2 regions of the Rhizobium sp. CFBP 8752 genome follow, and region 2 is predicted to be linked to the other one. Evidence: riboswitches for the same ligand, from Rfam matches in the RefSeq annotation. Region 2 holds a riboswitch; the other holds the start of a gene.
What was found. A riboswitch is a leader RNA that binds a small molecule or an ion and turns the genes downstream of it on or off. The one in region 2 is predicted to bind thiamine pyrophosphate.
Positions count from the first base shown of each region.

Region 1: linked by a shared signal. The riboswitch ahead of IFT59_RS14470 (ABC transporter permease) and the one ahead of thiB (thiamine ABC transporter substrate binding subunit) in region 2 are both predicted to bind thiamine pyrophosphate.

Region 1 is NZ_JACYUZ010000002.1:272,105-276,520, forward strand. Features, by position in the region: gene IFT59_RS14460 (hydroxyethylthiazole kinase) at 1-721, opposite strand, end outside; gene IFT59_RS14465 (ABC transporter substrate-binding protein) at 721-1,665, opposite strand; gene IFT59_RS14470 (ABC transporter permease) at 1,682-2,446, opposite strand; TPP riboswitch at 2,580-2,682, opposite strand; gene IFT59_RS14475 (DUF2934 domain-containing protein) at 2,843-3,088, shown strand; gene IFT59_RS14480 (EAL domain-containing protein) at 3,195-4,416, opposite strand, start outside.
Region 2 is NZ_JACYUZ010000001.1:105,228-109,643, reverse strand. Features, by position in the region: gene IFT59_RS00450 (ABC-F family ATP-binding cassette domain-containing protein) at 1-1,099, shown strand, start outside; gene IFT59_RS00445 (response regulator) at 1,268-1,741, shown strand; TPP riboswitch at 1,884-1,991, shown strand; gene thiB (thiamine ABC transporter substrate binding subunit) at 2,034-3,056, shown strand; gene thiP (thiamine/thiamine pyrophosphate ABC transporter permease ThiP) at 3,072-4,416, shown strand, end outside.

The DNA.
Region 1 (4,416 bases), on a different contig from region 2:
TTCCGTGCAGACTGAGCTCTTCGGCCGTGAGCGATGACAGCGCATCCAGGAAGGCAACGGCGAAACTACCGGGGCCGCGCGCGTGCCCGGCGGCCTGTTCGGCGGCGACGCCGGTCGTCGCTAGTGCCGCAGCCGCCGCAGCCATGGCTTCCGGTTCGACGGCCAGATACGCTGCGATGATGCCACCTGACAGGCAACCGGTCCCGGTAACATCCGCCATCCATCGGTGGCCGTTACGAACAGTGCCGGTTCGCGCGCCATCCGTCAGGCGATCGTGAGCGCCGGTCTCGATTTTCAGTGTTTCGCCAATGTCTCCGAACAGCGCCATCTCCGCGCTGTTGCCACGCAGTACTGTTGGGCGGCGGGCGATCAATGTCTTTGCAAACTCCAGCCGCACGGGGGAATAGTCGCTATGAACGGGATCGAGGACCCAGGGTTTTCCATGATCGTTTGCAACCTCGACAGCCAGTTCGATCACCTTGCGACGGTCAGCATCCAGCGTGCCGAGATTGACGACGAGGACATCAGCCTTGGAGACGAAACCGACGATTTCGTCCGGGGAGGAGGTCATCGAGGGGATGGCGCCGATTGCAGTGATGCCGTCAGCAACGAATTTCTGCACCACGGTGTTCATCAGGCAATGGACGCGCGGGCGCCGGGCCCTCACACGTGCCAGGAGATCGCCGGCCTGTTGCGGCGTCGGGGAATTGTTCATTGTCATCACCGGATTTCGATCGCCACGTCATCGACCGGCGGGGCCTGCGGAATAAGGCCGCTCGCGGCCATGAACTCACCGAAGCGCTGGTAGCGACCCCGATCCAGCGCTGCAGGCCGTTTGGCGAAACGCGGCAGCGTGTCGGTGAACGCCTGACGATTGAGCGGGTCGTCGAGGTTGGGATAGGCCTTGATGAACAGTTTCCAGGCATCATCGGGGTGATTGGTCAGGAAAATTGCAGCCTTCTCGACGGCTTCGAGAAAGCGGGGCAGGCGAGGATCTGTCGCCAGCCCGTCGCGTGTGACGATGATCAGCTCGTCGTAAACGGGGACGCCGTGTTCTTCCGGAAAGAATGAACGGCCCTCGTGCCCTTCGATCCGCATCTGCGTCAGTTCGAAGTTTCTGAAGCCGCCAAGCGTGGCATCGACCTTGCCGCCGATCAGCGACGGCGAGAGGGCGAAATTGACGTTGATCAGTTCGACCTCGGTAAGCCCAATGCCTTCGCCCTCGAGCATGCGCTTCAGCATCGCGTCTTCGAAACCCGTGACGGAAAAGCCGACCTTCTTGCCGCGCAGGTCCTTGAGGCTCTTGATCGGGCCATCGGCGAGAACCGTCACCGTATTCAAGGGCGTTTCGACGAGGGTACCGATTCGCTTGAGCGGCAGGCCGGCTGCACGATCGAGATACAGGTTCGGTTGGTAGTGGATGCCGATATCGGCCTGGCCGGCGGCAACGAGGCGAGGCACCGTCGACGGGTCGGCGGGAGGCACCAGCTCGACATCGAGGCCGGCGGCTTTGAAATAGCCGTTTTCGGCGGCAATCACGAGCGGCGCATGGTCCGGGTTCACAAACCATTCAAGCATGACGGTGAGCTTTTCTGCGGCATGCGTTGCGGATGCATTCATGCTGGCGGATATGGCAATGGCAAAGGCCAGAAGCATGCGTTTCATGGGTGGTCGTCTCTCCTCACGATGATAACTGTGTCTGTTGTTCGGTCTCGGTCGCCCAATGGGGGCGTCCCTTTACGAGACGGTCGAAACCGAGGCGCAGCGCGACGCTGGTCAGGGCCAGGATGGTCATGGCTGCGAAAACGGTGTCGGTCTGCATGCGGGCGTTCGCCTGAACCATGACGAAGCCGAGCCCGGCTGAAGCCCCGACCCATTCGCCGATCACGGCACCCAGCGGCGCGAGCGGCACGGCGACGCGCAGACCGGACACGAGCGCCGGCAGCGCAAGCGGTGTTCTGAGCCTCACAAGGATCTGCCAGGGCGTCGCGCTTGTCAGCGCGGCGGCTTCCAGGATCGCTGGTTCCGTCCGCCTCAGGCCATCTGCGAAGGCGGAGGCGACCGGGAAGAAGATGACGAGCGTCGTCATCATCACTTTCGACGCCATGCCGAAACCGAGCCAGAGCACCAGGATGGGTGCCAGCACGAAGACCGGAAAGGTCTGCAGGATAAGGATGATCGGCCAGGCAAGCCTGCCGGCCCGCGGGAATGCCACGACGAGAAACGCGACCGCCGCACCGAAGATGCTGCCGGCGACGAGACCTGCAAAAATCTCGGTGATGGTGACAGCGGTATGATGAGCGAGGAAGCTGCTCTGACGCACCAATGCCTGCACCACCGCGAGCGGTGGCGGCAAAAGATAGCGTGGCGGCGAAAAGACCTGAACGGCTATCTGCCAGCCTACCAGCAGCAGAAAAAGCCCGAGGGCTGCAAACCGGGACTGCATGTCAGCGACGCGGGTTGAAACCGTCGAACCGCATTCGTCCTATTCGGGTATTTCTCGAGAGCGTAAGCATGGCTGATCTCCTGACCTTGACATCATGGAGATCCAGGCGAGCGGAGAATAAGAAAGAGGTGCGGTATTGCGCCGTTTCCGTTCCTACGCCGGTATGACCCGGATCAGGTTCAAGGGTCCGGCTCACCGCCATCTCAGCACCGTTCGATGCTCCCCTCGGAATGACGCCAAGGTTGGACAAAGAAACGGGCTTTGTCAATCGCTTGCGATCGCTGTCCGGCAGAGCCTGCGCGGCGAGCTGACAAAAATTTTATTCTATGTCATCCGCCTCCCGGAAACCCGGGGCCCGTCCGCTGGTTATGTCTTCGCAACTTAGGAGGAGCAACCATGACCGATAGAGAACAGGAACAGCGCGAACGGGCCTACAGACTGTGGGAGGAAGAAGGCCGTCCTGAAGGGTCCCATGACGATCACTGGAAGCGTTCCGAGCATCCAGCCGACATGTCGGATCAGGAAAGCGACGATGTGACCAAGGTCAACCAGCAGGCTGATGCGGCGTTTGGTGGAGAGAACGATGCAGCGGCCGACGATGCCGCCACAATCCGGCCTCCGTCGTCAGTCGCGCCGGACTGACGACGACCGCGGCAGTCTGGATAGGTATCCAGACCTGCCCTGCATGAAAGGGGTTGGCACAACACCTCGCAATATCGGCTGCCGATAGTTCGGCCGTCGACACACTTCAGCCGTCGCGAACACCGTTCGTCCGGTCCACTTTATGCGTCGTCGGGGGATCGAGAACCTGACCGAAACACACGACGGCCACCCGTTTTCCGGTGGCTTTCGCCAGATACATATAGTCGTCAGCGCGTTTGACATAAGTTTGCGGCGTGTCTTCGGCCTTTAGGAACGTAACGCCGACCGCGGCACCCGTGAATGTCACCTGGCCATCGATGGGGATCGGCTTGAACACCCTTTCCATCGTTTCCTGAATATGGGTCTGCATATCGCCCGCAAACTTGCGATCCATGTCGAGAAGAATAGCAAACTCGTCTCCTCCGACCCTGGCGATGAAATCCGTCGCTCGGAAACTTTCGCGAAGTCTCGCCGAGATCGTTCGCAGGACTTCGTCGCCTGCGGAATGCCCCAGACTGTCGTTGACGATCTTGAAGCCGTTGAGATCGATGTAGGCGATGGCGAGCTTTCTGTCATTGAGCAGGTTGCGGGCAACCTCTCCGGCAACAACCTCATCAAAACAGGCTCGGTTTGGGAGTCCTGACAGGGCATCGGTCTGCGCGGAGGTTTTCAGAGCGCTTTCGATAGCGCGCTGCTGCCTGACGCGGGCAGACACATCGACAATGACCTCCACATCGAATGAAACGCCATCGACGATCGTGCGTTGCGCAGAAATCAGGGTTGGGATGATCGTACCATCCGAATGAGCAATCTCAACATCTTCGAGCTCGTAGGCGCCGTCCTCGCGCAACAGCCGGTGCCGTCTGTCGCGGGCGGGATTGTCGATCGCGGCACCCTCGGAAATCAGCTTCTTTCCGTTGATCTCGTCCCATTTCAGGCCGGTGAGCTTCAGATAGGCATCGTTGACTTTGACGTAGCTCGAGGTTTTCGTGTCGCTCGTCGTGATGGCCATGGCAATGGGCGCGGACTCAAACATCCTCATCAGCATCGAGATCAAGTGTTGCGTCGGCAGGACATCAGCCTGGTCCGGATCATGCCAGACATGAGGAGCCTTCACGGATACTTTCCCGTCCAGCGGGACCTCCGTGGGCACGATCTCGGTGATGGTGCCGTACCATTTCACGATCTTGCCGGTCGCATCGCGATGAGGCTTTGCTCGACTGACCATCCATCGCCAGCTGTCGTCGTGCAGACGCATGCGAAACCTGGTTTCAAAGGGGTCGCCGGATGGCAGCCATCCAAGCCATTCCCGTCGAACCCGCAAACTG
Region 2 (4,416 bases):
AAGGCGCAAGCGCAACATGCGCCGCGTCGGCGAACTGCAGTCCATGCGTGCCGACTACCGTGGCCACAAGGGGCCGCAGGGCTCCGTTCAGGCCTCCGTCGCCGAAGGTCGCGAGTCCGGCAAGCTGGTGGTGGAAGCGGAAAACATCACCAAGACCTATGACAAGCCGATCGTTGCGCCATTCTCGATCCGCATCCATCGCGGCGACCGCATCGGTCTTGTTGGCCCGAATGGTGCTGGCAAGACGACGCTTCTGAAGATGCTGACGGGCCAGCTCGCCCCCGATGGCGGCTGGATCAAGCTCGGCACCAATCTCGAGATCGCCACGCTCGACCAGAAGCGCGAGGACCTCGATCCTGCGGACACGCTGTCCCACTACCTGACAGACGGCCGCGGCGAAACGCTGCTGGTCAACGGCGAACAGCGGCATGTGGCGGGCTACATGAAGGACTTCCTGTTCCAGCCGGAACAGATCCGCACGCCGATCAAGAACCTCTCCGGCGGAGAGCGCGCAAGGCTGATGCTGGCCCGCATGCTGGCAAAACCATCGAACCTTTTGATCCTCGACGAACCGACCAACGACCTCGACATCGAGACACTGGACCTTCTGCAAGAAATCGTTGCGGGATATGCCGGCACCGTCATTCTCGTCAGCCATGACCGCGACTTTCTCGACCGCACCGTGACCTCGACGATCGCTCCGGTAGATCCGGATGCGCCGGATGGACGCTGGATCGAATATGCAGGCGGCTATACCGACATGCTGCAGCAGCGCAAAGGCATGGCCGACGAAAAGCGCCGCGCCGATAAGGCGGAAAAGGCAAAGACCGAAGGCAGTGCGCCCGGTGTCACTAAGGCAAAGGGCAAGCTTTCGTTCAAGCAGAAATTCGCGCTCGAAAACCTTCCCAAGGAAATGGCGAAGGCACAGGACGACATCGCCACGTCCGAACGCAAGATGGCCGATCCCAAACTCTTTGCCAAAGACCCGTCGGCATTTTCAAAGCTTGCCGCAGAAACGGCAAAACTGCGCGATCGCGTCGCCAAAATGGAAGAAGAATGGCTGGAACTCGAGATGCTCCGAGAACAGATTGAAGGATAGTTAAAGAATTCCTATACTTAACAAATAAATATCCACAGTTTTATTTGTCGCGAGCCGGAACAAACATTCCCCGGTGACGTTCGGCATCCATCAAGTGGTCGAAATGCGTAGTGCGGTATGAATGCCGACATGCCGACCAGATGGAAACAAAACGGTTAGGAATGTCCAATGCTGACTAATGTGATGCGTCGTCGGCTGGCGAGTGATGCAATGGAACAGCGCGTTCTGATCGTTGAGGACGAATTCCTGATCGCGCTTGATGTTGCCGAGACTGTCGAGAGCATGGGTCTCAAGGTTGCAGGCTTTGCCAGCGCCCGCAAGCACGCCCTGTCGCTCGGTGCATACGCCGATATCGCGCTGGTCGACGTCAATCTCGCCGATGGCCGCACAGGTCCGGAAATCGGCCGCGAACTCGCTGCCGAGTATGGTCTGACCGTCATCTTCATGACGGCCAATCCGGAAGACGTGAAAGACGGCGTCGAAGGATCGCTGGGCGTTCTGACTAAGCCCGTCATGCCGCATGTTGTGGAACAGACGATCGACTACGCTATCGCCAACCGTCTCGGCGGCATGGCGATCGTGCCGCGCGACCTCAAGATCTTCCGCAATGCGGCACAGTCGGGCTATTCGCTCAACGCCTGACGCGAACTGATCCTGCAATGAAGATAGCCGTCCGGCACACCGGGCGGCTTTGTTCGTATTGGTGGCCTCCGTAGCCCGCAAACTCAAGCCGGCACCGGTTCGACACCACTTGCCAGACAATTCCTTCACCGTTACATCTACTCCCGCTCTAACGGGGTGCTGCGCGGTAACGTGCGGCTGAGAGGCTTTCAGCCAACCCGCGGAACCTGATCCGGCTAACACCGGCGGAGGGATTAGACGGCTCACGCTCAGCGCCTATTCCCCTTGTAGATTGACTTTGAAGGAGGCGTTGATGCGCAAACTCTTGCTATCGCTCACCGTGGCTGCGGCCACCATCATCCTGTCACCGGCCGCAAGGGCCGAAGACAAGGTGCTGACCATCTACACCTATGAAAGCTTCACCGCCGACTGGGGCCCCGGCCCCAAGGTGAAGGCCGCTTTCGAAAAAACCTGCGCCTGCAAGGTCGAATTCGTGGCTGTCGCCGATGGCGTCGCACTCTTGACCAGGCTGAAGCTGGAGGGGGAGACGACCATGGCCGATATCGCGCTCGGGCTCGACACCAACCTGATTTCGGAGGCGAAGGCGACCGGCCTATTCGAACCGCATGGACTGCAGGCATCCTCCGGCAATGGCGGGATCAGCGTTCCCGGCAATTACGCCGACGATACGTTCCTGCCCTATGACTACGGTCATTTCGCCGTCGTCTACGACACGAAAACCATCAAGAACCCGCCGAAGAGCCTGAAGGAACTGGTGGAGGGCGATCCTTCGCAGAAGATCGCGATCGAAGATCCGCGCACCTCGACACCCGGCCTCGGCCTGCTTTTGTGGATGAAATCCGTCTATGGCGACAAGGCGCCGGAAGCCTGGGCAAAGCTGAAGGGCCGCATCCTCACCGTCACGCCCGGCTGGTCGGAAGCCTATGGCCTGTTTACCAAGGGCGAAGTGCCGATGGTGCTGTCCTATACGACCTCGCCTGCCTATCACATGGTGGAGGAGAACGAGAACCGTTACCAGGCCGCCGCGTTTTCCGAGGGACATTACGTGCAGATCGAAGTGGCCGGCATGCTGAAGGGCGCCCGTGACAAGGATCTCGCCCGTGACTTCCTGAAATTCATGGTGTCGCCGGGCTTCCAGGATGTGATCCCCACCACCAACTGGATGATGCCGGTAACGAAGACGTCGCAACCGCTGCCAGACGCTTTCGGCAAGCTGGTTCAGCCGGAAAAGACATTCCTGATGGGATCCGACGAAGTCGCAAAAAACCGCCAGGCCTGGATCGACGAATGGCTCAACGCCATGAGCATGAACTGATCGGCTGAACCGGGTATGCTGCTGACCGCTGCCGAGCGAAGACGGGGGATTTCCGGCGGGGTGATGAGCCTTGGCGCGATCGCGCTTTTCGTCGGCATTGCGGTCTCGGCCCTGCTGCTCTGGGATGCCCCTGAAACGCAGGGGCGATTGTTCTCGGCCTATACCGGCCGGATCCTGCAGTTCACGCTGTGGCAGGCGGCGCTCTCCACCCTGTTCTCGGTGTGTCTGGCGCTTCCCGTCGCACTTGCCCTGGCAAGACGGCCCCGTTTCGTCGGTCGTGTCTGGATCGTGCGGCTGATGGCGCTGCCGATGGGTCTGCCGGTTCTGATCGGTGCGCTGGGTCTGATCGGCATCTGGGGTCGCCAGGGTGCCGTCAATGGTGTCCTCTCGACGCTGGGACTGGAGCAGCCGATCAGCATTTACGGGCTGACCGGCATTCTTCTGGCCCATGTCTTCTTCAACCTGCCGCTTGCCGCCCGGTTGTTTCTCGTGGCGCTTGAGCGGCAGCCGGCGGAATACTGGCTTTTGTCCTCCAGCCTCGGCATGAAGCCCCTGTCGATCTTCCGTTTCATCGAGAGGCCCGCCCTCATCCGCGTCGTGCCAGGCATTGCCGGGCTGATCTTCATGCTCTGTGCCACCAGTTTCACGCTGGTCCTCATCCTGGGTGGCGGGCCGGCGGCGACGACGCTGGAAGTGGCGATCTACCAGTCGCTGCGCTTCGATTTCGATCCGCCGCGTGCCATCGGACTGGCGGTGCTACAGATCGCTGTGACGGGCCTGATCCTCGCCGCCCTCGCGTTTCTCCCCGCCCCCGACGGCACGCATGTCACTGCCGGCCGCGCCACCCGCCGCTTCGATGGACGGACATGGGGCGCAAGGCTGTGGGACGGCTCGACCATCCTCGCTGCGACCCTGTTTCTCGTCCTGCCGCTTGCCTCGATCTTCCTAGCCGGCATCAAGGCCGATCTCTGGCGGCTGGCCTCAAGCCCCGCCTTCCTCAACGCGGCCTATACAAGCCTGTCGATCGCGCTCTTGTCCGGGCTGCTGGCCGTCAGCGTTGCATTGGCGATCATCCATGCGCGCATTGCCATAAGAGACCTCCGCCATCCCGGCATCCCGGCGCGTGGACTGGCGGCGATGCTCGGCGCGACGTCGTCGCTGGTGCTGCTGGTGCCGCCGGTGGTGATCGGGACAGGCTGGTTCCTGCTGCTTCGCCCGTTTGGCGATGTCTCGCGGTTTGCCCCGGCACTGGTCGCGGCGATCAACATGCTGATGGCGCTGCCCTTCGTGATGCGGGTCCTGGAGCCCTCGATCGAGGATCATCGGCGGCAGACGGCACGGCTGGCCGCGAGCCTCGGCG